DNA from 2 places in the Streptomyces sp. NPDC030820 genome. Region 1 is predicted to be linked to the other one. Evidence: riboswitches for the same ligand, from Rfam matches in the RefSeq annotation. Region 1 holds a riboswitch; the other holds the start of a gene.
What was found. A riboswitch is a leader RNA that binds a small molecule or an ion and turns the genes downstream of it on or off. The one in region 1 is predicted to bind glycine.
Positions count from the first base shown of each region.

Region 2: linked by a shared signal. The riboswitch ahead of gcvP (aminomethyl-transferring glycine dehydrogenase) and the one ahead of gcvT (glycine cleavage system aminomethyltransferase GcvT) in region 1 are both predicted to bind glycine.

Region 1 covers NZ_JBVIEB010000009.1:368,216-383,069, reverse strand. The annotation lists gene ACZ418_RS26300 (ribbon-helix-helix domain-containing protein) at 1-81, shown strand, start outside; gene ACZ418_RS26295 (VOC family protein) at 83-427, shown strand; gene ACZ418_RS26290 (class I SAM-dependent methyltransferase) at 448-1,308, shown strand; gene ACZ418_RS26285 (L-serine ammonia-lyase) at 1,314-2,681, opposite strand; gene glyA (serine hydroxymethyltransferase) at 2,765-4,033, opposite strand; gene gcvH (glycine cleavage system protein GcvH) at 4,048-4,425, opposite strand; gene gcvT (glycine cleavage system aminomethyltransferase GcvT) at 4,535-5,653, opposite strand; glycine riboswitch at 5,693-5,805, opposite strand; glycine riboswitch at 5,806-5,903, opposite strand; gene ACZ418_RS26265 (AAA family ATPase) at 6,066-6,713, shown strand; gene ACZ418_RS26260 (enhanced serine sensitivity protein SseB) at 6,780-7,571, shown strand; gene ACZ418_RS26255 (enhanced serine sensitivity protein SseB C-terminal domain-containing protein) at 7,748-8,539, shown strand; gene ACZ418_RS26250 (ABC transporter permease) at 8,926-9,924, shown strand; gene ACZ418_RS26245 (ABC transporter substrate-binding protein) at 9,953-11,695, shown strand; gene ACZ418_RS26240 (ABC transporter permease) at 11,786-12,796, shown strand; gene ACZ418_RS26235 (ABC transporter ATP-binding protein) at 12,793-13,875, shown strand; gene ACZ418_RS26230 (ABC transporter ATP-binding protein) at 13,887-14,854, shown strand, end outside.
Region 2 covers NZ_JBVIEB010000007.1:9,561-24,414, forward strand. The annotation lists gene ACZ418_RS20070 (DNA polymerase IV) at 1-861, shown strand, start outside; gene ACZ418_RS20075 (PRC-barrel domain-containing protein) at 783-1,154, opposite strand; glycine riboswitch at 1,274-1,368, shown strand; gene gcvP (aminomethyl-transferring glycine dehydrogenase) at 1,537-4,422, shown strand; gene ACZ418_RS20085 (TOBE domain-containing protein) at 4,497-4,916, opposite strand; gene ACZ418_RS20090 (ABC transporter ATP-binding protein) at 4,945-6,030, opposite strand; gene modB (molybdate ABC transporter permease subunit) at 6,072-6,932, opposite strand; gene modA (molybdate ABC transporter substrate-binding protein) at 6,929-7,747, opposite strand; gene ACZ418_RS20105 (molybdopterin-dependent oxidoreductase) at 7,954-8,442, shown strand; gene ACZ418_RS20110 (hypothetical protein) at 8,604-8,753, shown strand; gene ACZ418_RS20115 (hypothetical protein) at 8,725-8,940, shown strand; gene ACZ418_RS20120 (TOBE domain-containing protein) at 8,956-9,351, opposite strand; gene ACZ418_RS20125 (DUF1707 SHOCT-like domain-containing protein) at 9,476-10,057, shown strand; gene ACZ418_RS20130 (APC family permease) at 10,097-12,052, opposite strand; gene ACZ418_RS20135 (universal stress protein) at 12,505-13,035, opposite strand; partial or broken gene ACZ418_RS20140 (glycoside hydrolase family 43 protein) at 13,243-14,672, shown strand; gene ACZ418_RS20145 (extracellular solute-binding protein) at 14,786-14,854, shown strand, end outside.

The sequences.
Region 1 (14,854 bases):
GCACTGGTCGCAGAAGCGCTGCGCGCCTACCTCGACGACGCCCATGGGCAGGAACAGCAGTCGACCGAGAAGGAGAGCTGACATGGCGACCGAAGGCATCGAGGCCGTGTTCCTGGAGACCCACAACTGGGGCAGGGCGGCGAAGTTCTTCCAGGCGCTCGGTTACGAGCTGGAGTTCGCGACCGACCACAACTCCGGCCAGTTCCGCATCGGCGACGGGCCGTACGTGTTCATCGCCGAGGTCCCCGAGGACCGTGCGCCGCGGACACAGATCGTGCTGAGGGTGCCGGACGCGGACGCGTTCCGCGCCGATCCCGAAGTCGAGGTGGTCACGCCGTTCGAGGACACCCACTTCGGGACCCGGATGATGACGGTCCGCGACCCCGACGGGCGGCTGTGGAGCCTCCAGGCCCCCGCGGCGAAGTGACGGGGACGGGAAGCGGCGCCATGACCGACGAGCGAGGCGGGACACCGGACAACACCGCCGTGCGGTGCGCCCTGTGGCGGGCGATGCACGTCCAGGTCGATCCGCCGCCCCATGTCCTGGAGGACGAGATCGGTCTGCGGCTCGTTTCCCCCGGCGACGGCTGGCGCGACCGCCCGGACATGGACCCGCAGGGCACCCGCGGATTCCGGGCCGCCATGGTGGCCCGCGCCCGCTTCATCGAGGACCTGGTCGCCGAGCAGGCGGACCGGGGCGTCGACCAGTACGTCCTCCTCGGCGCCGGCCTCGACACCTTCGCCCAGCGCAGACCGGAGACCGCGTCCCGGCTGCACGTCTTCGAGGTGGACCAGCCCGGCACGCAGAACTTCAAGCGTCGGCGCCTCGCCGAACTCGGCTACGGCATCCCGGACCGGCTGCACCTGGTGCCGGTCGACTTCGAGGCGAGCGCCGGGACCTGGCCGGAGCAGCTCACCGCGGCCGGATTCGACCCCGGCCGGCCGGCGGTCGTCGCCTCGTCCGGCGTCACGATGTACCTCACCAAGGACGCCACCGCTGCCACCCTGCGCCAACTCGCCGGGCTCGCCCCCGGCTCGACCCTCGCCATGACCTTCCTGCTGCCGGAGGACCTGGTGGCCGAGGCCGACCGCGCCGGCCTCAAGGCGAGCGAGGCGGGCGCCCGGGCATCCGGCACGCCGTTCCTCAGCTTCTACACCCCCGACGAGATGCTGACCCTGGCCCACGAGGCCGGCTTCAGGGAGGCCCACCACATCCCGGGCGCCTCACACGCCGAGCGCTACTTCACCGGCCGCACCGACGGCCTGCGCCCGTCAACCGGGGAGGACCTGCTGCTGGCCCGGACCTGACAGCGTCAGCACTCGATGATGTTGACCGCCAGCCCGCCCCGCGCCGTCTCCTTGTACTTCACGGACATGTCCGCGCCGGTGTCCTTCATGGTCTTGATGACCTTGTCCAGGGACACCTTGTGGGAGCCGTCGCCGCGCATGGCCATCTTCGCCGCGGTGACCGCCTTCACCGCGGCCATGCCGTTGCGCTCGATGCACGGGATCTGGACCAGGCCGCCGACCGGGTCGCAGGTCAGGCCGAGGTTGTGCTCCATGCCGATCTCGGCCGCGTTCTCGACCTGCTCCGGGGAGCCGCCCAGCACCTCGGCCAGCGCGCCCGCGGCCATCGAGCAGGCGGAGCCGACCTCGCCCTGGCAGCCGACCTCGGCGCCGGAGATGGAGGCGTTCTCCTTGAAGAGCATGCCGATGGCGCCGGCGGCGAGGAGGAAGCGGACCACCCCGTCCTCGTCGGCGCCGGGGACGAAGTTGATGTAGTAGTGCAGGACCGCCGGGATGATGCCGGCCGCGCCGTTCGTGGGGGCGGTCACCACCCGGCCGCCGGCCGCGTTCTCCTCGTTCACCGCCATCGCGTAGAGCGTGATCCACTCCATGGCGTGGGCCAGCGGGTCGCCCTCGGCGCGCAGCTGCCGGGCGGAGACGGCCGCGCGGCGGCGCACCTTCAGGCCGCCGGGCAGGATGCCCTCACGGGACATGCCGCGCCGGACGCACTCGCGCATCACCCGCCAGATCTCCAGCAGGCCCGCGCGGATCTCCTCCTCCGTGCGCCAGGCCCGCTCGTTCTCCAGCATCAGGGAGGAGATCGACAGGCCGGTGTCCTTCGTCAGGCGGAGCAGCTCGTCGCCCGTGCGGAAGGGGTACTTCAGGACCGTGTCGTCCAGCTTGATCCGGTCCGCGCCGACCGCCTCCTCGTCCACGACGAAGCCGCCGCCGACCGAGTAGTACGTCTTCGACAACAGCTCCGCGCCGGAGGCGTCGTACGCCCACAGCGTCATGCCGTTGGCGTGGTACGGCAGGGCCTTGCGGCGGTGCAGCACGAGATCCTTGTCGAAGTCGAACGCGATCTCGTGCTCGCCCAGGAGACTGATCCGGCCCTCGGCCTTGATCGCCTCCACCCGCGCGTCCGCCGTCTCCACGTCCACCGTGCGCGGCGAGTCGCCGGTCAGGCCGAGCAGGACGGCCTTCGGGGTGCCGTGGCCGTGTCCGGTCGCGCCCAGGGAGCCGTACAGCTCCGTCCGGACGGTGGCGGTCTTTTCCAGCAGCCCTTCGTTGCGCAGGCGGCGGGCGAACATCCGCGCCGCGCGCATCGGGCCCACCGTGTGGGAGCTGGACGGGCCGATGCCGATCGAGAACAGGTCGAAGACCGAGATGGCCACGGTCACTCCTCAAGACGGGGGGGTGGCGGGGCACCCTCCGGGATCTCCGTCGGGCGCCCCACCGGGGACTTGCTTGTCCGGGTCTACTTGTTCAGGCCCGGGTACAGCGGGTGCTTGTCGGCGAGCGCCTTCACGCGCGCCTTGAGGGCCTCCGCGTCGTACGACGGTTTCAGCGCCTCGGCGATCACGTCCGCGACCTCGGCGAAGTCCTCGGCCGTGAAGCCGCGGGTGGCGAGGGCGGGCGTACCGATCCGCAGGCCCGACGTCACCATCGGGGGACGCGGGTCGTTCGGGACCGCGTTGCGGTTGACCGTGATGCCGACCTCGTGGAGGCGGTCCTCGGCCTGCTGCCCGTCCAGCTCCGACTCGCGCAGGTCGACCAGGATGAGGTGCACGTCCGTGCCGCCGGACAGGACGTTCACCCCGGCCTCACGCGCGTCGGCCGCCGTCAGGCGCTCGGCGAGGATACGGGCACCCTCCACGGTACGACGTTGGCGTTCCTTGAACTCCTCCGAGGCGGCGACCTTGAAGGAGACCGCCTTCGCCGCGATCACGTGCTCCAGGGGACCGCCCTGGAAGCCCGGGAAGACGGAGGAGTTCAGCTTCTTCGCGAAGTCCTTGCTGCGGGCGAGGATGATGCCGCCGCGCGGACCGCCCAGCGTCTTGTGCGTGGTGGAGGTGACCACGTCGGCGTACGGCACCGGGTTCGCGTGCAGACCGGCCGCGACCAGGCCCGCGAAGTGCGCCATGTCGACCCACAGGTAGGCCTCGACCTCGTCCGCGATCCGGCGGAAGGCGGCGAAGTCCAGCTCGCGCGGGTACGCCGACCAGCCCGCGATGATCACCTTCGGGCGGTGCTCCTTGGCGAGCCGCTCGACCTCGGCCATGTCGACCAGGCCGGTTACGGCGTCCACGTGGTAGGCGACCACGTTGAACTGCTTGCCGGAGAAGTTGAGGCGCATGCCGTGGGTCAGATGGCCGCCGTGCGCGAGGTCCAGGCCGAGGATGGTGTCCCCGGGCTGGGCCAGCGCGAACAGCGCCGCCTGGTTGGCGGAGGCGCCGGAGTGGGGCTGGACGTTGGCGTACTCGGCGCCGAACAGCTCCTTGATCCGGTCGATCGCGATCTGCTCGGCGACGTCGACGTGCTCGCAGCCGCCGTAGTAGCGGCGGCCCGGGTAGCCCTCGGCGTACTTGTTGGTGAGGACGGAGCCCTGCGCCTCCATCACCGCGAGCGGCGCGAAGTTCTCGGAGGCGATCATCTCCAGCGTGGACTGCTGGCGGCCGAGCTCGGCGTCGACCGCGGCGGCGATCTCCGGGTCCAGCTCGTGCAGGGACGTGTTCAGGACGGTCATACGGCTACGACTCCTCAGCCGGCGTTCTGGGCGGTGTACTCGTCGGCGGAGAGCAGGTCGGCCGGCTCCTCCGCGACGCGCACCTTGAACAGCCAGCCGCCCTCGAAGGGGGCCGAGTTGACCAGCGACGGGTCGTTGACGACGTCCTCGTTGATCTCGGTGACCTCACCGGTGACCGGCGAGTACAGGTCGGAGACCGACTTGGTGGACTCCAGCTCGCCGCAGGTCTCGCCCGCGGTCACGGTGGAGCCGACCTCGGGGAGCTGGGCGTAGACGACATCGCCGAGCGCGTTGGCCGCGAACTCGGTGATGCCGACCGTCGACACGCCGTCCTCGGCGGGCGACAGCCACTCGTGCTCCTTGCTGTAGCGCAGCTGCTGGGGGTTGCTCATGGCCTGAATTCTCCTGTACGCGCGGGAGTGCTGATGAAGGGGGGACTGCTGAAGCCGCTGGTGAGCAGCGGAAACGTGCGCGGGGTCACACGGTGACCGCGCCCAGTGTCTACTTCTGTCGCTTGTAGAACGGCAGCGCCACGACCTCGTACGGCTCGTGGCTGCCCCGGATGTCCACGCCGACGCCCTCGGTGCCCGGCGCCGCGTGCGCCGCGTCGACGTAGGCCATGGCGATCGGCTTGCCCAGGGTGGGGGAGGGGGCGCCGGAGGTGACCTCGCCGATCACCTCGCCGCCGGCGACGACGGCGTACCCGGCGCGCGGCACCCGGCGGCCCTCGGCGATCAGCCCGACGAGGACGCGCGGCGGGTTCTCCTCGGCCCTGGCGGCGGCCTCGGTGAGCGCCTCGCGCCCCACGAAGTCGCCCTCCTTCTCGAACTTCACCACCCGGCCGAGCCCGGCATCGAAGGGGGTGAGGGAGGTGTTCAGCTCATGCCCGTACAGCGGCATGCCCGCCTCCAGGCGCAGGGTGTCCCGGCAGGACAGGCCGCACGGGACCAGACCGACACCCTCGCCGGCCTTGGTCAGCGCCTGCCACAGCTCGACCGCGTGCTCGGGCTTCACGAACAGCTCGAAGCCGTCCTCGCCGGTGTAGCCGGTGCGGGCGATCAGGGCCGGGACGCCGGCGACCGTGCCGGGCAGGCCGGCGTAGTACTTCAGGCCGTCGAGGTCGGCGTCGGTGAGGGACTTCAGGATGCCGGGGGACTCCGGGCCCTGGACGGCGATCAGCGCGTACGCGTCCCGGTCGTCGCGCACCTCGGCGTCGAAGCCGGCGGCGCGCTCGGTCAGCGCGTCCAGCACCACCTGGGCGTTGGAGGCGTTGGCGACGACCATGTACTCGGTCTCGGCGAGCCGGTAGACGATCAGGTCGTCCAGGATGCCGCCGTCGGCCTGGCAGATCATGGTGTAGCGCGCGCGGCCCACGCCGACGGAGGCGATGTTGCCGACCAGGGCGTAGTTCAGGAAGGCGGCTGCCTCGGCGCCGGTGACGGTGATCTCGCCCATGTGGGAGAGGTCGAAGAGACCCGCCTTCGTCCGCACGGCGATGTGCTCGTCGCGCTCTGAGCCGTAGCGCAGCGGCATGTCCCAGCCGGCGAAGTCGGTCATCGTCGCACCGAGCGAGCGATGCAGGGCATCGAGCGCGGTGTGACGGAGTTCGGTACTGCTCATCGGTCGGTCGTCTCCCAAGGAATGACAGGCGAGGAACGTTCCTCCCCATCTGTCATCGGAACCTGAGAGGTTCGCCAGGACCGCCACAGGGACGATCACGGCTTGCACCTTGGGTGGAGCCACTGACACAGCGGCCCGCTTTTCAGATGTGCCTCGCCCGCGCGGTAACGGGGCCTGAGAGATTCAAGGGAGGGACTTGCTCCTTCGGCGTCCCAGCGAAGGCTGCTGGGAACTCTCCCGCGCGGATTCAAGCGGCCGGTATGCAGTTGGCGGCCACATCATCGCACGGCGAGCGGGCTTTTGTAACCGACCTGTGGCAGGACCCGGACCCCGCCGGTGACATCGTCCATTACCTTCTCTTTGCGCGGTCGGGGAATGAAGATTACCGGGCCGACAGGGGAGGACGATCACGGTGAACAGGACCCCGGTGTACGCCACCGCCACCACCACCGGCATCGCGGTGCCGAGGCAGCGTCCCGCCCCGGCCCCGGTCGTCCGCGACCTGCGGGACCGGGCCGGCCGCGGCCCGCGGGCCCTGGCCTTCGGGCCCCGCGATCTCGCCGTGATCACCGGCCTGCCCGGCAGCGGCAAGTCGACCCTGATGCAGCGCGCGGTCACCGGCCCCCGCATCGACTCCCAGCACACCCGCGACCGCTGGGCGGCCCGCCTGCCGGCCTTCCTCCCCTACGCCCTCTACCGCCCCCTGGTCCGCCTCGCCCACTACGCCGGCCTGCGCCGCGCCCTGCGCACCGGCGAGGGCGTCGTCGTGCACGACTGCGGCACCCAGTCCTGGGTGCGCGCCTGGCTCGCCCGGGAGGCCCGCCGCCGCGGCGGCACCCTCCATCTGCTTCTGCTCGACGTCACCCCCGAGACCGCGCGCGAGGGCCAGCGCGAGCGCGGCCGGGGCGTCTCCGGCTACGCCTTCCGCCGCCACCGCCGTACGACCGCCCGGCTGCTCGACGCGGTCGAACGCGGCGAACTGCCCGCCGGCTGCGGCGCGGCCGTGCTGCTGGACCGGCCGGCGGCGGACGCCCTGCGGCGGATCACCTTCACAAGGTGAGGCACTGTCACAGCCACCCGCTAGCCTTCATGGTCACAGCAGTGGTTCCCAGCAGGCGGTAGGCAGATGGACTTCCCGGCGGACATTCCCGCGGACTTCCCGGCACAGGCGCACCCCCAGCCGCACGGCGGCTGGCCCGGCAACGAGCTGGAGGAGGTGCTCTCGGCCTCCCTCGGCATACCCGCCGCGGCCGGCCGGATCATCGAGGTGCTGGGCCGGAGCCTGCTCTGGATCCCGCTGCCGAGCGGCGGCGGCCCGGACAGCGGCCCGCTCGACCTGCCCACGCTGGACATCGACGGCCAGGCGTACGTCCCGGTGTTCAGCTCCGAGGAGCAGCTGCGCCAGGCGGCCGGCTCCCATATGCCGTACACCATCGCCCCGGCCGTGGAGTTCGCCCGCGGCCTGCCCGCGCAGGTCGGCATCGCGGTGAACCCCGACGCCCTGGTCGGCATCCCGCTCCCGCCGGCGGCGGTGGCCGAGCTGTGCCGGGCCGGCCGTACGCCCCTCGACGGCCCGAACTCCGGCGCCCGGGTCCGCCTCTTCGAGCCGGACTGGCAGGACGACCCGGTCGACTTCCTCTCCGCCGCGTCCGCCGAGTTCGCCGGGACCGGCGTGGTCCTCACCGCCCGCCGCTGCCTGGCCGCCATAGAGACGGACGAGCCGGCGATGTTCGTCGGCGTCGAACTCTCCCAGTGGGAGGGCGACTTCCGCGCCCAGCCCCTCCAGGCCCTGGGCCGGGCCCTCGGCAAAGTTCCGGTCAAGTGGCCGGTCAACCTGGTCCTCCTGGACGTGACGGACGACCCGGTGGCCGAATGGCTGAAGTCGAACGTCCGGCCCTTCTACCAGTACGGCCACTAGAAGCCGACGCGAGGGGCAGCCAACCCGAGGGGCGCGGGGCGTATCGATATGCGGCTCCACGGCGTGGGCGCGAGTACCACCCACGCACCCGCACCCGCCCATGCACCCGGGGTCCCGAGCCACCAGGCGCATAAGCTGTCTCCCAACACCGGGGCACAAAAAGAAGGGCACGACAGGTGAGCGCGAGCCACAGCGGCAGCGTCAGCGTGGAGCACACGCTGCGCCAGGTCACCCCCGGCCGCTACGACGCCTACGAGGCCCTGCTCCGCGCCCTCGCCACCCCGTCCTCCGGCCAGATCTGGATGCTCCTGTGGCACGGCCAGGCCGGCTCCCCGGACGCCCAGTACGGGAACATGGAGGTCGACGGCTTCCAGTACGCCCCCTGCGTCACCTCCGCCCAGGAACTCTCGGCCAGTGGCTGGAACCGGTCCTACGAGGTCGTCGACGGGCTCGACGTGGCCCGCACCCTCTATCCCGACCACTACGGCCTCTGGCTCAACCCGCACGCCCCGGGCGGCGGGGTCGGCATTCCCTGGCTGGATCTGCGCCGCATCGCCACGGGCCTGGACCGCCAGCCCGCGGGCCCCCTCCGGCTGACCGAACCCGGCATCGAGGTCCCGCAGTTCTACGCCCTCCTCGCGCAGAACGCGCACCGCACCCCGGCCCTGCGCTCCCTGCGCCGCGCCTGGGTGCAGCCGGCGCTCGGCGCGCCGTACCTCGCCATCGGTCTGGACGTGTACGACACCTCCCCGGCCGCGGTCGACTCGGTGCGCGCGATGATGCAGCAGTCCGTCGGCGCGGTCCCGGAGGGCCTGCCGGTGTCGACCGTCGCGATGACCGACGACCACGACCCGGTCGTGATGTGGATGCGGGCCAACGCCCGCCCGTTCTACGACCGCGAGGCCCATGCGGCACCGGCGCCCGCGGCCGACCCCGGATACGGGTACACGAGCCCGAGGCCCTACTGAGCACCCGGCCGATGTGACGCCGGTCACGAAGGCGTGTCCGGCGGCCTTCATCGGTCTCAACTGCCCGGTTTGTGTGTCCGATTAGGTCGAAGTGTCCCTCGATGTCCGCGTCCGACAGGCGATCTTCCCTGTTCGGATAACGGAATCCCCTAGGCGGCATCACGTTTACGCATACTTTCTCCATCAGGCCTGGCGCGTGATCGAGAGCGCGTTGAAGACTCGCCTCTCAAGACGCGAGGCCATCGATTCTGTGATCGAAACCAGTCACAGGAACAGCTGGCTCTCTGGGCCGTCACCCACGTGCGGCCGGCGCAGGTAAGTGAACCAAGCCGCCCACAGCGGCGGACAAAGGCCGGTCACCACCGGCGAGAGGGGTCAGGTCAACTGTGACCGCACCGATCGAGACCACCGGGGCAGAGGCCGGAGCGCCTCCCGAGTCTGTGCTCGCCGGGGCCAAGAAGAGCCAGATCGAAGGGCGTTCACTCAGCCAGATCGCCTGGACCCGGTTCAAGCGGGACAAGCTGGCCGTGGCGGGCGGGGTCGTCGTCGTCCTGCTCGTGCTGATGGCGGTGCTCGCCAAGCCGATCGAGTGGATCTTCGGGCTCGACCCGGACAAGTTCCACCAGGACCTCATCGACCCGGCGCTCCTCGCGCCCAAGGGCGGCTTCGGCGGTATGAGCTGGGCCCACCCGCTGGGCGTGGACCCGCAGTACGGCCGCGACATGCTCGCCCGCATCATCGACGGCTCGTGGGTCTCCCTCCTGGTCGCCGGTGGTGCCACCCTCCTCTCGGTGGTCATCGGCACCGTGCTGGGCGTCATCGCCGGCTACTACGGCGGCTGGGTCGACAGCCTCATCAGCAAGCTCATGGACACCTTCCTGGCGTTCCCGCTGCTGCTGTTCGCCATCGCCATCTCGGCCTCGGTGCAGGACGGCTTCTTCGGGCTCAACGGTCTGCCGCTGCGGATCTCCGTGCTGATCTTCGTGATCGGCTTCTTCAGCTGGCCGTACATCGGGCGTATCGTGCGCGCTCAGACGATGACCCTGCGCAGGCGGGAATTCGTCGAGGCCGCCACCAGCCTGGGAGCCCGCGGCCCGTACATCCTGTTCCGGGAGCTGCTTCCCAACCTCGTCGCGCCGATCCTCGTCTACTCGACGCTGATCATCCCGACGAACATCCTCTTCGAGGCCGCGCTGAGCTTCCTCGGAGTCGGCATCGCTCCGCCGCAGGCCTCCTGGGGCGGCATGCTCAGCAACGCCGTGGATCTCTACACCGCAGATCCGCAGTACATGTTCGTGCCCGGACTGGCGATCTTCATCACCGTCCTGGCCTTCAACCTGCTGGGTGACGGGCTGCGTGATGCGCTCGACCCTCGCAGCAAGTGATCCATCGATAGAGGGGGTCTTCCTCAACGTGAAGACGAGAAGGGTTATCGCCGCCGTGGCATCGGTCACGGTGCTCTCCCTGGGCGCTGCCGCGTGCGGCGGCGGGAGCGGCAAGAGCAGCAGTGGCGGCAACGGAACGAAGGACGCGGCGCTGGACTCCATCGTCAACGCGTCGAGCAAGAAGGGGGGCACGGTCAACCTGGAAGACTCGGACGTGCCGGACTCCCTGGACCCGGGCAACACCTACTACGGCTTCGTGCAGAACTTCTCGCGCCTGTACGCGCGGACGCTCGTCACGTTCAAGCCGGCCGCGGGCAAGGACGGCCTCGCGGTCGTCCCGGACCTCGCGGAGTCCCTGGGCACGCCCAGCAAGGACGCCAAGACCTGGACGTACCACCTGCGTTCGGGCCTGAAGTTCGAGGACGGGACCCCGATCACGTCCAAGGACGTCAAGTACGCGATCGAGCGCTCCAACTTCGCGCCCGAGGCCCTGTCCAACGGCCCGACGTACTTCAAGGCGTACCTGCAGGGCGGTGACAAGTACAAGGGCCCCTACAAGGACAAGAAGGGCCTGGACTCCATCGCCACCCCGGACGACCGCACGATCGTCTTCCACCTGAACCAGCCGTTCGCCGACTTCGACTACCTGGCGACCTTCTCCCAGACGGCCCCCGTGCCGCAGGCGAAGGACACCGGTGCGAAGTACGTCCAGCACATCGTGTCCTCCGGCCCCTACAAGTTCTCGTCGTACGAGGAGGGCGCCAGCGCCACCCTCGTCCGCAACCCGAACTGGGACCCGAAGACGGACCCGATCCGCAAGGCCCTGCCGGACAAGATCAACGTCAAGTTCAAGGTCAACCCGGTCTCGATCGACAACGACCTGATGGCTGACAAGATCACGGCCGACATCGCCGGCGCCGGTGTGCAGCCGCAGACCCAGCCGAAGATCCTGAACGGCAAGTACGCCAAGCAGACGGACAACTCCTACGCCGGCGCCACCGGTTACATGGCGCTGAACCTGCACGTCGCGCCGTTCGACAACGTGCACTGCCGCAAGGCCGTGCAGTGGGCGGTCGACAAGCAGTCGGTGATCGACGCCATGGGCGGTTCGCCGAAGGGCGACGTGGCCACCACGCTGCTGCCGCCGTCCGTCAACGGCTACACCAAGTTCGACGCGTACCCGACGGCGGGCCACAAGGGTGACGTGGCCAAGGCCAAGGCCGAGCTGAAGCTGTGTGGCAAGCCGAACGGCTTCTCCACCACGCTGACGGCCCGTTCCGACCGTCCCGCCGAGATCGCGGGCGCCACGGCCATCCAGAACTCGCTGAAGGCCGCCGGCATCAACGTCGACATCAAGCAGTTCCCGTCCGGCAAGTACTTCTCCAACTTCGCCGGTGTCCCGAGCTACGTCCACCAGCACAAGCTCGGCATGATGATGATGGCGTGGGGCGCCGACTGGCCGACCGGCTACGGCTTCCTCGACCAGATCATCGACGGCAGCGCCATCAAGCCCTCGGGCGGCAACAACCTGATGGAGCTGAACGACCCGAAGATCAACGCCGCTCTGAAGGCGGCCATCGGCAACACCGACTCCGCGGCCCGCACCAAGGCCTGGGGCGACATCGACAAGATGGTCGCCGACAACGGCTCGGTCGTTCCGCTGATCTACCGCAAGAACCTGCTGATCAGGCCCACGTCCGCGACCAACGTCACGGTGACGCAGGCGTACCTCGGCATGTACGACTACCTGCTGCTGAGCTCCTCGAAGTAACAGCAGGCCGGATACCCCTGAAAGGCAGGTGAAGGCACCGGGTGGCCGGGGCGGACACAACCCGCCCCGGCCACCCGGAGCCGCACAGCTGTGGCTGCGTACATCATCCGACGCGTCTTCGGCGCATTGGTACTGCTGCTGGTGGTCAGCGCAGTCACCTTCGCCATCTTCTTCCTGGTCCCCCGGCTCGGCGGCCAGACAGCCACCCAGCTGGCCACCCAGTACGTCGGCAAGGACGCCAACCCCGCGTCCGTCGCCGCGATCAAGCACAACCTGGGTCTCGACCAGCCCATCTACGTTCAGTACTGGGAGTACATCAAGGGCCTGTTCGTGGGCGCCGACTACAAGTTCGGCCCCGACGCGACGCACTGCAGCGCCCCCTGCTTCGGGTACTCCTTCAAGAGTCACGTCGAAGTGTGGCCCCAGCTCCAGCAGCGCATCCCGGTCTCCTTCTCGCTGGCTGTCGGCGCGGCGGTGATCTGGCTGATCTTCGGTGTGACGACCGGTGTCGTCTCGGCGCTCCGCAAGGGCAAGCCGGTGGACCGCATCTCGATGTTCATCGCGCTCGCCGGCGTCTCGCTGCCGATCTTCTTCACCGGCCAGGTGATCAACGCCCTGTTCGTCTACCAGTGGCCCATCTGGGACAGCACCGACTACGTGCCGTTCACCCAGAACCCGGCCGACTGGGCCTGGCACCTGCTGCTGCCCTGGATCAGCCTCGCGTTCCTCTTCTCCGCCACCTACGCCCGGCTCACCCGGGCGGGCATGCTGGAGACGATGAGCGAGGACTACATCCGGACGGCACGCGCCAAGGGCCTCAAGGAGTCCGTGGTCGTCACCAAGCACGGGCTGCGTTCCACGCTCACCCCGATCGTGACCATCTTCGGTATGGACTTCGGCACCCTCATCGGTACCGCGGTGCTCACCGAGACCGTCTTCTCCCTGCAGGGCGTCGGCGCGTACTCCATCCAGGCCATCAAGGACAACGACCTGCCCATCGTGATGGGCGTGACCCTGGTCGCCGCGTTCTTCATCGTCTTCTGCAATCTCCTCGTCGACCTGGTGTACGCAGCCATCGACCCCCGCGTGAGGTACTCGTGAGCAAGCTCGAAAAGGCGGCGCTCGGCGAACCGGCCGGCTCCGCCCCCTCCGACGCCGACGACGCGTTCCTCTCCGTACGCGATCTGCGCATCCACTTCAACACCGACGACGGCCTGGTCAAGTCGGTGGACGGCGTCAGCTTCGACGTGCGCCGGGGCAAGACCCTGGGCATCGTCGGTGAGTCCGGTTCCGGCAAGTCCGTCACCTCGCTCGGCGTGATGGGCCTGCACCGTGCGGCCAACGCCCGGGTCTCCGGCGAGGTCTGGCTCGACGGCCAGGAACTGATCGCCGCCGACCCGGACGAGGTCCGGCGGATGCGCGGCCGCAAGATGGCGATGATCTTCCAGGACCCGCTGTCCGCCATGCACCCCTACTACACGGTCGGGGCGCAGATCATCGAGGCCTACCGGGTCCACCACAAGGTCACCAAGAAGGTCGCCAAGCAGCGGGCGATCGAGATGCTGGACCGCGTGGGCATCCCGGAGCCGGCCAAGCGTGTCGACGGCTACCCGCACGAGTTCTCCGGCGGTATGCGCCAGCGCGCGATGATCGCGATGGCGCTGGTGAACAACCCCGAGCTGCTCATCGCCGACGAGCCGACCACCGCCCTGGACGTCACCGTCCAGGCGCAGATCCTGGACCTGATCCGGGACCTGCAGAAGGAGTTCGGCTCCGCGGTCATCATGATCACGCACGACCTCGGTGTGGTCGCCGAGATGGCCGACGACCTGCTGGTCATGTACGGCGGCCGGTGCGTGGAGCGCGGGCCGGCCGAGGAGGTCTTCTCCGCACCCCGCCACCCCTACACCTGGGGTCTGCTCGGCTCGATGCCGCGGCTGGACCGGGAGGAGACCGACCGGCTCATCCCGATCAAGGGCTCCCCGCCCTCCCTCATCAACGTCCCGTCCGGGTGCGCCTTCAACCCGCGCTGCCCGTACGCGGACATCCCGAAGGACAACGTCACCCGCACGGTCCGCCCCGAGCTGACCGAGGTCGGCAACGGACACTGGGCGGCCTGCCACATGACGCAGGAGCAGCGGGAGCGTATCTGGACCGAAGAGATTGCGCCGAAGCTGTGAGCGACGAAAAAGTGAGCATCCCCGCGCAGAGTGACGGTGCCGCCCTCGAGCAGGACACCGCCGTCTCCGACGGCGAGATCCTGCTGAAGGTGACCAGACTCCAGAAGCACTTCCCGATCCGCAAGGGCCTGCTGCAGCGGCAGGTCGGAGCGGTGCGCGCCGTCGACGGCATCGACTTCGAGGTGCGCAAGGGCGAGACCCTGGGCGTCGTGGGCGAGTCCGGCTGCGGCAAGTCGACCATGGGCCGGCTGATCACCCGGCTGCTCGAACCGACCGCAGGGCAGATCGAGTTCGAGGGCAAGGACATCACGCACCTCGGCGTGGGCGGCATGCGTCCCATGCGCCGCGATGTGCAGATGATCTTCCAGGACCCGTACTCGTCGCTGAACCCGCGCCACACCATCGGCACGATCGTCGGCGCTCCCTTCAAGCTCCAGGGCGTCGAGCCCGAGGGCGGCATCAAGAAGGAAGTGCAGCGGCTGCTGTCGGTGGTCGGCCTCAACCCCGAGCACTACAACCGCTATCCGCACGAGTTCTCCGGCGGCCAGCGCCAGCGCATCGGCATCGCCCGCGCGCTGGCCCTGAAGCCGAAGCTGGTGGTCGCCGACGAGCCGGTGTCCGCGCTGGACGTGTCGATCCAGGCGCAGGTCGTGAACCTGCTGGACGACCTCCAGGAGGAGCTGGGCCTGACGTACGTGATCATCGCGCACGACCTCTCGGTCGTCCGGCACGTCTCGGACCGGATCGCGGTGATGTACCTCGGCAAGGTCGTGGAGCTCGCCGACCGGGACTCGCTGTACAAGGCGCCGATGCACCCGTACACCAAGGCGCTGATGTCGGCCGTCCCGATCCCCGACCCGCAGCGGAAGAACGCGAAGAGCGAGCGGATCCTGCTCAAGGGCGACGTGCCCTCGCCGATCGCGCCGCCGAGCGGCTGCCGCTTCCACACCCGGTGCTGGAAGGCGACGGAGATCTGCCG
Region 2 (14,854 bases), on a different contig from region 1:
CCGGGGGTCGGGCCGGCCACCGGGGACCATCTGCGCCGGGCCGGGATCACCACGGTCGAGGAGCTGGCCGAGGCGGGCGAGGACGAGCTGGTCCGGCTGCTGGGCAAGGCGCACGGGCACGCGCTGTACGCCATGGCCCTGGCCCATGACGAGCGGCCCGTGGTGGCCGAGCGTGAGGCGAAGTCCGTGTCGGTCGAGGACACCTACGACGTGGACATCCATGACCGGCTGCGGATCGGGCTGGAGGTGCAGCGGCTGGCCGACCGGTGCGTGGGGCGGCTGCGCGGGGCCGGGCTGTCGGGGCGGACGATCGTGCTGAAGGTGCGCAGGTACGACTTCTCGACCCTGACCCGCTCCGAGACGCTCAGGGGACCCACGGACGATCCGGCGGTCGTCCGGGAGGCGGCCGCGCGGCTCCTGGACTCGGTGGACACCACGGGCGGGGTACGGCTGCTGGGCGTGGGTGTCTCCGGGCTCGCCGACTACACCCAGGAGGATCTGTTCGCGCAGGCGATGCCCTCGCGGGCGGCGGAGACGCCGGAGGAGGCCGGGACCGAGGTCGTCGTGGAGCGGCCGGAGCCCGTCGAAAGGCACTGGCGGGCGGGACAGGACGTGAGGCATGCGGAGTACGGGCACGGGTGGGTGCAGGGGAGTGGGCTGGGGCGGGTCACCGTGCGGTTCGAGACGCCGCAGTCCCCTCCGGGGAGGGTGCGGACGTTTCTTGTCGGTGATCCTGCGCTGGAGCCCGCCGATCCGTTGCCGTTGGTTGCGGGGGCCTCCGATCAGGTTTCCTCCGACCCCGCCAGCTTGCCGAAGTCGTGGTCCGGGGCCGAGGGAGGCGATGCCACGTCCAGGCCGTAGTGGTGGTAGAGCTGGAGCTCCTGCTCGGGGGAGAGGTGGCGGCCCACGCCGAAGTCGGGGGCGTCCTTGATCAGGGCGCGGTCGAAGGGGACATGGAGGGAGCCCTCGACCAGTTCGCTCGGTTCCAGGGGGACGAAGGCGTCTCGGGAGAACAGGCCGGTGCGTATCGCCGCCCACTCGGGCACGCCGGTCGCGTCGTCGAGGTACACCTCGTCGATGGTCCCGATCTTGGTGCCATTGCGGTCGAACGCCTTGCGGCCGATCAGGTTGCGCGGATCGATGTCGGTCTGCACGGTCCCTCTCCCTCCACGTGGTCGCAACTCATCCGTAAGCACTACGAAAGAGCACATTCAGGGAGGCGGCCACTCGAGGGCCTCGTCGTTGACCCCGCTGGTAGGCTGACAGCGGCTGCTGACCCCGTGCGGGAGAGTCCTCCGACCACCTCGGAGGCGCCGAAGGAGCAAATCCTCCCCGGAATCTCTCAGGCTCACGTACCGCACGGACGAGGTCACTCTGGAAAGCAGGGCGGGTGTCGACGGCTCCCGCTCTCACCGACGGTGAAAGCCGGGACGTACCCGGTGAAGCTCTCAGGTTGAGATGACAGAGGGGGAGGCCGTCGGGGCACCCGCACCGTGGTGCCCTTCGAAGGTCGCGTCAGACCAGGAGGCCTCCGCAATGACCGCCCATCGCATTCCGCTCTCGGAGCTCGAAGCGGGCATCCCGTTCGAGCAGCGCCACATCGGCCCCGACCAGGAGGCGCGGGCCAAGATGCTCGCGCAGGTCGGCTACGGCTCGCTGGACGAGCTGACCGCCGCGGCGGTGCCGGACGTGATCAAGAACGCCTACGCCCTCGACCTGCCGGGCGCCCGCACCGAGGCCGAGGTGCTCGCCGAGCTGCGCTCGCTGGCCGACCGCAACCAGGTGCTCGACTCCATGATCGGGCTGGGCTACTACGGGACGTTCACACCGCCCGTCATCCTGCGCAACGTCATGGAGAACCCGGCCTGGTACACGGCCTACACGCCGTACCAGCCGGAGATCTCCCAGGGCCGCCTCGAAGCCCTGCTGAACTTCCAGACGATGGTCGCCGACCTCACCGGGCTGCCCACCTCCGGCGCCTCCCTGCTGGACGAGGGCACCGCCGCCGCCGAGGCCATGGCGCTGTCCCGGCGCATGGGCCGGAACAAGAAGGGCCTGTTCCTGGTCGACGCGGACGCGCTGCCGCAGACCATCGCCGTCATCCAGACCCGCGCCGAGCCGACCGGTGTCGAGGTGGTCGTCGCCGACCTCGGCGACGGCATCCCGGCCGACATCGCCGCGCGTGAGATCAACGGCGTGCTGCTCCAGTACCCGGGTGCCTCCGGCGCCGTACGCGACATCAAGCCGGTCATCGACCAGGCCCACGAGCTCGGCGCGCTCGTCACCGTCGCCGCCGACCTGCTCGCGCTGACCCTGCTGACCTCGCCGGGCGAGCTCGGCGCGGACATCGCCGTCGGCACCACCCAGCGCTTCGGTGTGCCGATGGGCTTCGGCGGCCCGCACGCCGGCTACATGGCCGTGCACGAGAAGTTCGCGCGCAGCCTGCCCGGCCGTCTGGTCGGTGTCTCCGTCGACGCCGACGGGAACAAGGCGTACCGGCTCGCGCTGCAGACCCGTGAGCAGCACATCCGCCGCGAGAAGGCCACCAGCAACATCTGCACCGCGCAGGTGCTGCTCGCCGTGATGGCCGGCATGTACGCCGTCTACCACGGTCCGGAGGGCCTGCAGGCCATCGCCCGGCGCACCCACCGGTACGCCACGATCCTCGCCGAGGGCCTGAAGGCCGGCGGTGTCGAGATCGTGCACGGCGCCTTCTTCGACACCCTCACCGCGCGCGTGCCCGGCAAGGCCGCCGAGATCGTCGCCGCCGCCCGGGAGCACGGCGTCAACCTGCACCTGGCCGACGCCGACCACGTCTCGATCGCCTGCGACGAGACCACCAGGCGGGCTCAGGTCGCCGCCGTGTGGTCCGCCTTCGGTGTCGAAGGCGACATCGAGGCGCTGGACGCGACCGCCGAGGACACGCTCCCCGAGGCGCTGCTGCGCACCGACGCCTTCCTCACCCACCCGGTCTTCCACCAGCACCGCTCCGAGACCGCGATGCTGCGCTACCTGCGCAGGCTGGCCGACCGCGACTACGCGCTCGACCGCGGCATGATCCCGCTGGGCTCCTGCACCATGAAGCTCAACGCGACCACGGAGATGGAGCCGGTCACCTGGCCCGAGTTCGGCCAGCTGCACCCCTTCGTCCCGGCCGAGCAGGCCGAGGGCTACCTCACGCTCATCCGCGAGCTGGAGGAACGTCTCGCCGAGGTCACCGGCTACGACAAGGTCTCCCTGCAGCCGAACGCCGGTTCGCAGGGCGAGCTGGCCGGTCTGCTGGCCGTCCGCGGCTACCACCGGGCCAACGGCGACGAGCAGCGCACCGTCTGCCTGATCCCGTCCTCCGCGCACGGCACCAACGCCGCCAGCGCCGTGATGGCCGGTATGAAGGTCGTCGTCGTCAGGACCGCCGAGGACGGCGAGATCGACGTCGAGGACCTGCGCGCCAAGATCGAGCAGTACCGCGACGAACTGGCGGTGCTGATGATCACCTACCCGTCGACGCATGGCGTCTTCGAGGAGCACGTCGCCGACATCTGCGCCCAGGTGCACGAGGCCGGCGGCCAGGTGTACGTCGACGGCGCCAACCTCAACGCCCTGGTCGGCCTCGCCAAGCCGGGCCACTTCGGCGGTGACGTCTCGCACCTGAACCTGCACAAGACCTTCTGCATCCCGCACGGCGGCGGCGGCCCGGGCGTCGGCCCGGTCGCGGTCCGCTCGCACCTGGCGCCGTACCTGCCGAACCACCCGATGCAGCCGGCCGCGGGCCCGGAGACGGGCGTCGGCCCGATCTCGGCCGCTCCCTGGGGTTCCGCCGGCATCCTGCCCATCTCCTGGGCGTACGTCCGGCTGATGGGCGGCGAGGGCCTCAAGCGCGCCACGCAGGTGGCCGTGCTGTCGGCGAACTACATCGCCAAGCGCCTGGAGCCGCACTACCCGGTGCTCTACACCGGCCCCGGCAACCTGGTCGCGCACGAGTGCATCATCGATCTGCGCCCGCTGACCAAGGCGACCGGCGTGAGCGTGGACGACGTGGCCAAGCGCCTGATCGACTACGGCTTCCACGCGCCGACCATGTCCTTCCCGGTGGCCGGCACTTTGATGATCGAGCCGACCGAGTCCGAGGACCTCACCGAGCTGGACCGGTTCTGCGACGCGATGATCGCCATCCGCGCGGAGATCGAGAAGGTCGGCGCGGGTGAGTGGCCGGCGGAGGACAACCCGCTGCGGGGCGCCCCGCACACCTCCGCCGCGCTCGGCGGTGAGTGGACGCACGCCTACAGCCGCGAGGAGGCCGTCTTCCCGGCCGGTGGCTCGGCCGCCGACAAGTACTGGCCGCCGGTCCGCCGTATCGACCAGGCCTTCGGCGACCGCAACCTGGTGTGCTCCTGCCCGCCGCTGGACGCGTACGAGGACTGACGTCGTCGCGCACGAGGACTGAGCGAGCGGTGCCACAGGGCCCCGTCCGGTTTCCGGGCGGGGCCCTCGCCGCGTCATGCCGTGGCCAGGGACACCTCGGTCGCCTTGATCAGAGCGACCACGTCCGAGCCCACGAAGAGGCCGAGGTCGGCCACCGCGTCCTTGGTGATCGCCGCGGTCAGTTCGCCGTCGTCGACGGAGATCTTGACCGTGGCCATGACGGCGCCGGTGGTGAGGCCGATGATCGTGCCCTGAAGCTGGTTGCGGATCGACAGGCCCTCGACCCGATGGGTGGCCAGGGAGACCTCGGTCGACTTCACCAGCGCGCGGACGGGCGAGCCGGGGGCGAGGGAGAGGTCCTCGGCGGACTCCTTGGTGATGGCCGCCATGAGGTGCTGGCCGCCGTCCAGACGGAGTTCGACGGTGGCCATGGCCTCGCCCGGGTGGACGGCGGTGACGGTGCCTGGGAGCTGGTTGCGGATGCTCAGGGTCATGGGCACTCACGGTAGAGCGCCCATGCGTTCAGGCCGGGTATGCGTGTGTCTGCGCCGCTTTGACGGTCGCCCAGACAGCGGCGCCGGGATGCAGATCGAGCTCGGCGGCGGCGACCGTGGTGAGGTCGGCGGCGAGGGGGAGTTCGCCGGTGAGGTCGGCGCGGATCTGGTCGCCGTGCGTCTCCAGGCCGGCCACCTCGCAGCGCCAGAGGTTACGGGCGCTGGCGCCGGTGGGCCGGTCCCGGAAGAGGGTGACGGCGGACGGCGGGAACGCCACGAACGCCGGGCCGGACAGCTTCTCGGTGGTCGTGATCGACGGGCCCGCGTCGAGTCGTACGGTGTGCCCGTTCGCCCGGCCGCGGTAGAGGTTGAGGCCGACGAGCTGGGCGATGTAGTCGGTGCGCGGATGGCGGGCGATGTCGGCGGGGCCGCCCTCCTGGACGACTCGGCCGTCCTCGATGACGACCAGCCGGTCGGCGAGCACCATGGCGTCCAGCGGGTCGTGTGTGACGAGTACGGCTACTGCCTCGAACTCGGCCAGATGGCGGCGGAGTTGGGCGCGGACCTCCAGGCGGGTGCGGGCGTCCAGCGCGGCGAGCGGTTCGTCCAGGAGCAGCAGCCGGGGGTGGGTGGCCAGGGCGCGGGCCAGGGCCACGCGCTGGGCCTGTCCGCCGGACAGGCGGCGCGGCTTGGCGCTCGCGTGATCGGCCAGGCCCATGCGGTCCAGCCAGGCCGCGGCCTGTGCGCGGGCCTCGGCTTTGCTCGCGCCCTGGCAGCGGGGGCCGAAGGCGACGTTGTCCAGGGCGGAGAGGTGGGGGAAGAGGAGGTAGTCCTGGAAGACGACGCCGACCGGGCGGGACTCCGGGGGAGTGTGCTCCAGGGGGGTGCCGTCCAGGCGGAGGTGGCCGTCGGTGAGAGGGGTGAGGCCGGCGAGGGCGCGCAGGGCGGTGGTCTTGCCGGCGCCGTTGGGGCCGAGGAGGGCGAGGACGTCTCCGGGGGCGGCGGTGACGGTCATGTCCAGGCGGAATGTGGTGCGGTCGATGATGAGGCGGGCGTCGAGTCCCTCGTCGCCCGTCGTCCGGAGGCCGGCTTCGGGGGCGTCGATGTCGGTCATGGGTGCGTACGTTCGCACATGCCCCGGGTCGGCTGCCACGGTCACGCTCCTGTCATCCAGCGGTCTCGCAACCCCGCCAGCACCGCGATCGACACCGCCAGCAGGACCAGGCTGAGGGAGATCGCGGCGTCGGGGTCGTTCTGCAGGGCCAGGTAGACCGCGAGGGGCATGGTCTGGGTGCGGCCGGGGAAGTTGCCCGCGAAGGTGATCGTCGCGCCGAACTCGCCGAGCGCACGCGCCCAGGCCAGGACCGCGCCCGCCGCGATGCCGGGCGCGATCAGCGGCAGGGTGACCCGGCGGAACGCGGTGAGGCGGGACGCGCCGAGCGTGCTCGCCGCCTCCTCGAAGCGCGGGTCGGCCGCGCGCAGGGTGCCCTCGACACTGATGACCAGGAACGGCATTGCGACGAACGCCTCCGCGATCACGACCCCGCTGGTGGTGAACGGCAGCGTGATCCCGAACCAGGCGTCCAGCGCCCTGCCGATCACGCCGTTGCGGCCGAGGGCCAGCAGCAGTGCCACACCGCCGACCACCGGCGGCAGCACGAGGGGCAGCGTCACCAGGGCCCGTACAAGGCCTCTACCGGGGAACTCTGTACGGGCCAGCAGCCAGGCCAGCGGCACGCCCAGGACGAGGCTCACGGCCGTTGCCGCTGTGGCGCTGACCAGCGACAGCTGGAGTGCCTGCCACACCTCCGTGCTGGACAGCTGGTCCGGCAGACTGCGCCAGGGCGCCCGGATGACCAGCGCGACCAGCGGCACCAGCAGGAACGCCAGCGCCAGCAGGCCCGGCAGCAGCAGCGGCAGCGGCACCCCGCGCCGGCCCCCCGTGCCGACGCGGCGACGCCGCGGCCGGTCCGTGCGGGGACCGGTCGCGGCGCCGGGCTTGTGGAGCGAGGTCACGGCTTGAGGAACCCTGCCTCGCCGAGCACCTTCTGGCCCTCGGCGGACTGCACCAGGGCGATGAACGCCTTGGCCGCCTGGGCGTTCGGCGCGTTCTTCAGCAGGACGATCGGGTAGGCGTTGATCGCCTGGGCGGACTCGGGGAACTCCACGCCCTGCACCTTGCCACCCGCGGACTTCACATCGGTCTTGTAGACGACCGCCGCGTCGGCCTCCTTCAGCTCCACCTTGTTGAGGGCGGACTTGACGTCCTGCTCGTAGGAGACCGGGGTGAGCTTGAGCTTGGCGGCGTCCAGGGCCTTCTGGGCGGCGGCGCCGCACGGCACGGTCTTGTCGCACAGCACGACCTTCAGGCCGGACTTGGTGAGGTCCTTCAGGGAGGACACCTTGTCGGGGTTGCCCGGCAGGGTGGCGATCTCCAGCTGGTTGCGCACGAAGGTGGCCGGGGTGCCGGCCGCGTCCTTCTTGTCCGTCACGATCGCCATCGTCTTGGGGCTGGCAGCGGCGAAGACGTCCGCCGGGGCACCGCCGGTGATGCTCGCGGCGAGGGTGTCGCTGCCGCCGAAGTTGAAGCTGACCTTGGTGCCCGGGTGCTGCTGCTCGAACTCCTTGCCCAGGGTCGTGAAGCCCTCCTTCAGGGAGGCGGCGGCGAACACGGTGACGTTGCCGGACAGCTTCGGGGAGGCGGAGTTCGACGTGTCCGACTTCGCGTTGGACGAGTCCGAGGAGGAGCAGGCGCTGAGTGCCATCAGGGCGGCGGCTCCCGCACCGGCCAGCTGCAGCATCCGCCGGGTCCGGCGCACGGAACGGGTCATCACGGATCTACTCCTCAGGTTCTGTGGAACGACTGTCGCGCCCTGGCACGGTCGGAAGCACCGGCCGTGCGGCGATGATACTGCCGCATCTGCCAGCTATGAGTCTCCTGTCTCATCGCATGAGCTGCGAACTTGTGACTTGTAGCTTGCATGTGCGTTTGCACGGTGCGCCGCGGCGGGTACGGTGCTGCGGGAGGTGGTCGCAGGTGACGCTCGCGGAACTCGCCCTGACCGGCGATCTGGCCCGCCCCGCCCGGCTGACCGTGCCGGACCTGCTCCGCTGGCCGCAGCACCGGGTGGACGTCAGCTTCGAGTGCGCGACCAGCGGCATCCAGCACCACCGGTTCGCCGGCCCGCGCCTGTACGACGTCCTGGCCGACGCGGAGCCCGGCTTCGACCCGGCGCGGCGCAAGGACCGGCTCCGCTTCCTCATCGCCGTCAGCGGGACGGACGGCCACCACGCCGTGCTGTCCTGGGCCGAGATCGACCCGGACTTCGCGGACGCGCCCGTCCTGCTGGGCGTGCGCATCGACGACACCCCGCTGCACGCGGCCGGGCCCCAGCTGGTGCTCCCGCAGGACCGGTGCGGGGCCCGGCACATCAGCGGGATCACGGCGATCCGGGTGGACGGCGGCTACCGCTGCGCCGGTCCAGCGCCCGCCGCACCAGGCCACGCAGCAGCGGCACCTCGGTGAACCGGCACAGGTTGCCCTTGAACTCCGGGGGGAAATCGGCCAGTTGGTCCTCGGTCAGGGCGGCCGCGGTCATCGGGACTCGGTGCGCTGCCGGCCGTGCCGGCCGTGCCGGCCGTGCCGGCCCGCCGGGAGGACGGCACGGTGGAGGCGGTGCTACGCCGGTGCGGACTGCCGGAGGCGAGGGTCGTACCAGGTTCGTCGCGGACGCGGAGGGGCAGCTGTCCGGTGTGCCGGTCGGCTGGGTGGAAGAGGTGTGGCCGTCGGTCGCCGACTGCGTGCCCGGTGTCGGCATGCCCGCGGCGGCGCCCTAGGGGCCCGGCGGAGCGGGTCCGTTACGCCCTGGCCTCGGCCCGCACCACCGCTCCCGACGCCTCCCGCCTCACCGACGCCCTGCTCACGGGGGTGCCGGCCGATGTGCGTGCCGCCTTCAGCCGTACGGTCCTCGGCCCGTTGCCGGAGGCCGACCGGCCCGCCACCGCCGTCCTGCTGTGCCGGTGACGGCAGGGTGAAGGGTCAGACGCGGTCGATGTGCACGTTGGTGGACTTCACGCGCGCGGTGGCCTCCATGCCGACCTCCAGGCCCAGTTCCTCGACGGCCTCCCGGGTCAGCAGCGACACCAGCCGGTGCGGGCCCGCCTGGATCTCCACCTGGGCGGCGACGTCACCGAGCTTGATCGCCGTGACGATGCCGGGGAAGGCGTTGCGGACGGAGGTGTAGGAGGCGTCCTCCTCGCCACCGCCCGCCTTGGCCAGCTCGACCGAGAACGCGGCGAGATCCCTGCCGTCGATGAGCCGCCGCCCGGAGTCGTCGCGATGGGTCGCCACCCGGCCCGCGTCGGCCCAGCGACGGGCGGTGTCCGGGCTCACGCCGAGCAGCCGCGCCGCCTGGCCGATCGTGTAGGACTGCATGCCGGTCACGATAGGGCCACACCGGGGGAACCGTGGACATGGGGTTGGCCGTTGGGTATAACGCGATATAGCGTTAGTTCGGGACGATGGGCCCTGCGGGGACGTGCTGAATCGGGGTGAGGGTATGGCGGCCGAGCTGCTGCACACGGAGATGCCGTCGGGGCTGCGTGCCTCGCACGCGGACCGGGACCGGGTGGTGGACGTGCTGACGGGCGCCGCGGGCGACGGCCGGATCACCGCGGAGGAGCTGGAGGAGCGCGTGACGGTGGCGCTATCCGCGCGCACGCTGGGCGAACTGGCCGCGCTGACGGCCGACCTGCCGGACACCGCCGGCGCCGCACCGGCCAAGGACGTCGTGCGGATCGAGCAGCAGGGCGCATCGGCCGTGCGCACGGACGGCTGGGCGGTGCCGCGCCGCATGGAGATCGCGTCCGCCTGGGGAGACGTGACCCTCGACTTCTCCAGCGCGGAGATCACGCACGACACCCTCCGCATCGACCTCGACATGCGCGGCGGCACCCTGCGGCTCATCACTCGGCCCGGTGTCGTCGTGGACGCCGACGCGCTGGTGATCGGCTACGGCAAGACCAAGGTGCGGTCCGTCGGCGATCCCGGGGCGCCGACCGTGCTCCGCGTGGAGATACACGGCCGGCTCAGCCTCGGGTGTCTGGAGGTACGGCCGCCCCGGCGCTGGTTCGGCAGGTAGACCCCGCCGCTGTCTGTCGCCGTCGGGGTCCGCCGGGTCTCAGCCGGTGTGCACCCGCGGCCGGCGCTCCCGGTTCGGTTCCGCCTCGCGCAGGACCTCACGGGTGACCGGGGCGACCTCGCCCTGGCCGAAGAGGAAGAAGCGGAGGAAGTTGGCGAAGGGGTTGCCCTCGGTCCACTCGAAGTAGATGTGCGGGGTGCAGCCGGTCATGTCCCGGACGTGCAGGAGGAGGGCCGCCAGGGCGTTGGAGATCGAGGCGGACTCCAGGGTCAGCACGCGGTAGCGGTTGTGCAGGACCTCGCCGCGGACGCTCAGACCCGCCTCGAACTCGGAGGGGTCGGTGACCGTGACCTCGACGAAGACGAAGTCCTCCTGCTCCGGCATGTCGTTGTCGGCCCGGATCTGCTCGACCTTGTCGCGGTACTCGGCCTTGTCGCGATGGCCGGGCTCGTTGGCGATGAACCGTATCTTCCGGCTGGCCATGTCCCGGATGAATCGTTCGGCCATCGGGTCGAGGGTCACGCTCGTCACACGCAGTTCGAAGGCACGGGCCAGCCGGGACAGCAGCGAGACCAGGATGATGCCGGCGATGAAGCAGGCACCGATCTTCACACCGTCCGGGCGCTCGATGACATTCGCGACGGTGACGTAGAGCAGGACGGCCGAGACGACCGCGAAGCCGATGGTCCAGCCGCGCTGGGCGGCCCTGCGGGCGGCGATGGTCACCGCGATCGCCGCGGAGGACATCAGGACCAGCACACCGGTGGCGTAGGCGCCGCCCTGCGCGTCGACGTCGGCGTCGAAGATCCAGGTCACCAGGAAGGCGACCAGGGTGAAGACGAGGACCATCGGGCGCACGGCGCGGGCCCAGTGCGGGGCCATGCCGTAGCGGGGCAGATAGCGCGGCATGAGGTTGAGCAGGCCGGCCATCGCGGACGCGCCGGCGAACCACAGGATGGCGATGGTCGACAGGTCGTAGACCGTGCCGAAGGCGCCGCCGAGGTACTCGTGCGCCAGGTACGCCAGCGCGCGGCCGTTGGCCTTGCCGCCGGACTTGAACTCGTTCGCCGGGATCAGCACCGTGGTGATGAAGCTGGTGGCGATCAGGAACACGCTCATGATCAGCGCGGCGGCCGTCAGCAGCTTCTTGGTGTCGCGGATCCGGCCCTTGGGGTTGTCCTCGGTGTCGTCGGGGTCGCCCTGGACGTGCGGCATGACGGCGACGCCGGTCTCGAAGCCGGACAGGCCGAGGGCGAGCTTGGGGAAGACCAGCAGGGACACGCCGATCATGGCGAAGACGTTGCCGTGCTGGGTGGTCAGCGCGCCGGTCCAGTCGGTGACCACATGCCCGGCGGTGAGCACGTGCCACAGCCCGACCACCACGACCACGGCGTTCAGGGCGAGATAGACCACCACCAGGGCGACCGCGACGCCGATCGCCTCCAGGAAGCCCTTGAGGAACACCGCGCCCAGCAGGGCCACCAGCAGCAGCGTGATCAGCATCTGCTGGCCGTGCAGCGCGCTTGTCAGGTGCGGGTTCTCGATCAGGTGGGTGGAGGCGTCGGCGGCCGACAGGGTGATGGTGATCAGGAAGTCGGTGGCGGCGAAGCCCAGCAGCGTCAGGACGAACAGCTTGCCCTTCCAGAAGGACAGCAGCCGCTCCAGCATGGCGATGGAACCCTCGCCGTGCGGGCTCTCCTCGGCCACTCTGCGATAGACGGGCAGGGCGCCGGCGAGGGTGACGACCACGAGGACCAGGGTGGCGATCGGGGAGAGCAGACCGGCCGCCAGTGCCGCGATGCCCGGCTGGTAGCCGAGGGTGGAGAAGTAGTCGACACCGGTCAGGCACATCACCCGGTACCAGCGCTGACCCTGGTGCGGGGGTTCCGGCTCGGCGTGGGGCCCGGCCTGGCCGCCGTGCTTGCCCATGTCGGAGAGCCCCTCCAGCATCCAGTTGCGCAGGCGACTGGGAGGGGGGTGCTCGGTCGTGGCCATCAGTGGGCTCCTGTGTGCGGCTCAGCTCTTTCCGGCCATCACTCGGACGGCGGGCACCAGCGTATGCAGAGAGTGACGTCTGGGCCCACGGATCCGGGGTGGGCGGGCGTCAATCTTGCGTTAAGAATGGCGTGGGAGCGGCAGAGCTGCATCGAGAAGGGGAGGCCGGAGAGGTTCGCCGAGGGCACGGCCGCCCGGTCGACGGCCCGCGGTTCGCAATCGGGGGCGGCCACCGAGCGTCATTGTCCTGGGAGCCGTGGAGATCCACCGACGGTCGGGTCGCAGGGCGGTCGTGCCGCACAGGAGGGTGCCGACGGCCTCGGCCACCCAGGCGCCGTCGAGCCGATGCCACAGCCGGCGGGCCGTTTCTTCACGCAAGCCCAGCGCACCCGGCGCATCGAGACCTGGACTCGGCGGCGCCTCATCGCGCTGTCAACGCGCCGGGGCCGGCCTCACAGGCGCCGGAGGTCCATGCGCAGATGCCAGGTGTTGCGCCGGTGGACGGACAGCAGCTCCGACTCCAGCGGGGACGGGGGCACCGCGAGCACCGGGCAGACCGCGTGCGCCAGACAGTGCCGGGAGACGCGGCCCGAGAAGGCGCGCTGCAGACCGCGCCGGCCCGCGCCCACCACCAGGACGTCGTCCTCCCGGTCCGCGGTCGCCACCAGCGCCGGGCCCGGGGCGCCGCGGACGACGACCGCGTGCATCGGCACACCGGGGGCGTCTCCGCCGAAGATCTCCTCCAGTACCGAGACCAGCCGCTGTCTGGCCAGCCGCTGCCAGTCCTCCACCAGCAGACCGGCGGCGGGGGAGCGGCGCGCGGCGGGGTCACCGCCCGGCGGCTCCCAGGCCAGCACCGGCCACAGCTCCGCTCCCAGCCGGCGGGCCAGCGCGGTGGCCCGCCGCAGAGCCGTGACGCTGCCCAGGGAGCCGCTCACACCGACCACCACCCGAGCCGTCGCCGAGGCGTCGTAACCGGACATCGCTCCACCGTTCCTCGCGGGCGACGCCGGAGTGTCTCGCGCGCGGACGTGCCCGCCCTGCAAGGCCGTTGCTTTCTTCCATCCCACTCCCGTACCGGCGATTCGACCAGTGGGGCGGACGGTGTCTTTTCCACGGCAGCCGGCACGTGCGCTCACTAAGATTCGGCGCCGCAGTCGAAACTTTCGACTGCCTGTTGGGGGCGAACCATGCGGACCTACGACAACCCCGTCCTCCCCGGCTGCGTCCCGCTGTTCCACAGCCGGGACCTGGTGCACTGGCGTCAGATCGGCAACGTCCTCGACCGGCCGGGCCAGTTGGCGCTGCCCGACGCGACACCGGCCTCGGGCGGCATCTAGGCGCCGACGATCCGCCATCACGACGGGCTCTTCCACGTCGTCACCACGAACGTCAGCGCAGGAGGCACCTTCCTCGTCACTGCGAGCGTCCCGAGGGCCCCTGGTCGGACCCGGTGTGGATCGACCTGCCCGGTATCGACCCCGACCTGGCCTGGGACGAGGACGGCTCCTGCTGGTGCGCCGCGGCCGGGGTCACCGTGGCCCGGATCGACCCGCGCACCGGCGCGGTGCTCGAAGGCCCGCTGCCGATGTGATCCGGCACCGGCCCCAGGGACCCCGGGGCACCGCATCTGTACCGGATCGGCGACTGGTGGTACCTGCTGCTCGCCGAGGGCGGGACCGCGCTGGGGCACGGTGTCTCGGTCGCCCGTGCCCGCTCGCCGCGCGGCCCTTGGGAACCGGCCCCCGGCAACCCGCTGCTGTCCCACCGCGGCACCGGCCTGCCGATCCAGCGCACCGGCCATGCCGACCTGGTCGGGGCGGCCGACGGCACCTGGTGGATGCTGCTGCTCGGCACCCGGCCGCGCGGTTACTTCCCCGAGTTCCATGTGCTGGGCCGGGAGACCTTCCTGGTCCCGGTGGAGTGGGCCGACGGCTGGCCCCGGGTGGGCCCGGTGCGCGAGCAGCATCCCGCGCCGGCCGCCTGGGCCCCGCTCGAACTGCCGCCGGTGCGTGACGACTTCACCTCGCCGGTGCTCGCGCCGTACTGGATATCCCCGCGCCGCAGGCCCGAGGGGTGCTGGTCGCTGACCGAGCGGCCCGGCCGGCTCACGCTGACCGCCGGCGGGGACAGCCTCGACCGGCCCGGGCACACCTTCGTCGGCCGCCGCCAGCAGCACCACGACTGCCGGGCCGCCGCGCGGCTGGAGGACTGGACGGGCCGGGCCGGGCTGTCCGTCCGCCTGGACGAGGACCATCACTACGACCTGGAAGCGGGCGCGGGGCACGGCCCGCGAGCGGGAACCGTGGCCGTGATCGCCCGGATCGGCCCTCTGCGGCAGCGTGTCGCCGAACTCCCGCTGCCCGCCGTCCCGTTCACCCTGGCCGTCGACATCCGCGCGAACCGCGACCCCGGACCCGGGAACGGCCCCGACACCGTCGCCTTCTCCGTCGAAACTTACGAGGGATCCGTCCGACTGGCCGAACTGGACGGCCGTTATCTGTCCACCCAGGTGGCCACCGGATGCACCGGCCGTGTCATCGGCATGTACGTCACCGAGGGCCTCGCGGCCTTCGACTGGTTCGACTACGCGCCCGCAACCTCCTGCGCGACACCTTGACGCTCCCCACGCGCGTTTCTAGAGTCGCGGTCCGGAACGTTCGAGATTTTCTTCGAATGTTTCGGAACACCACCTCTGCGAAGCAACTCCGAAACTTTTCGAAGGAGCGCAAGATGGGCGACCCTGCACTGTCCCGCCGCGGCTTCCTGGCGGCCTCCGTCGCCGCCGGTCTCGGTGTGACC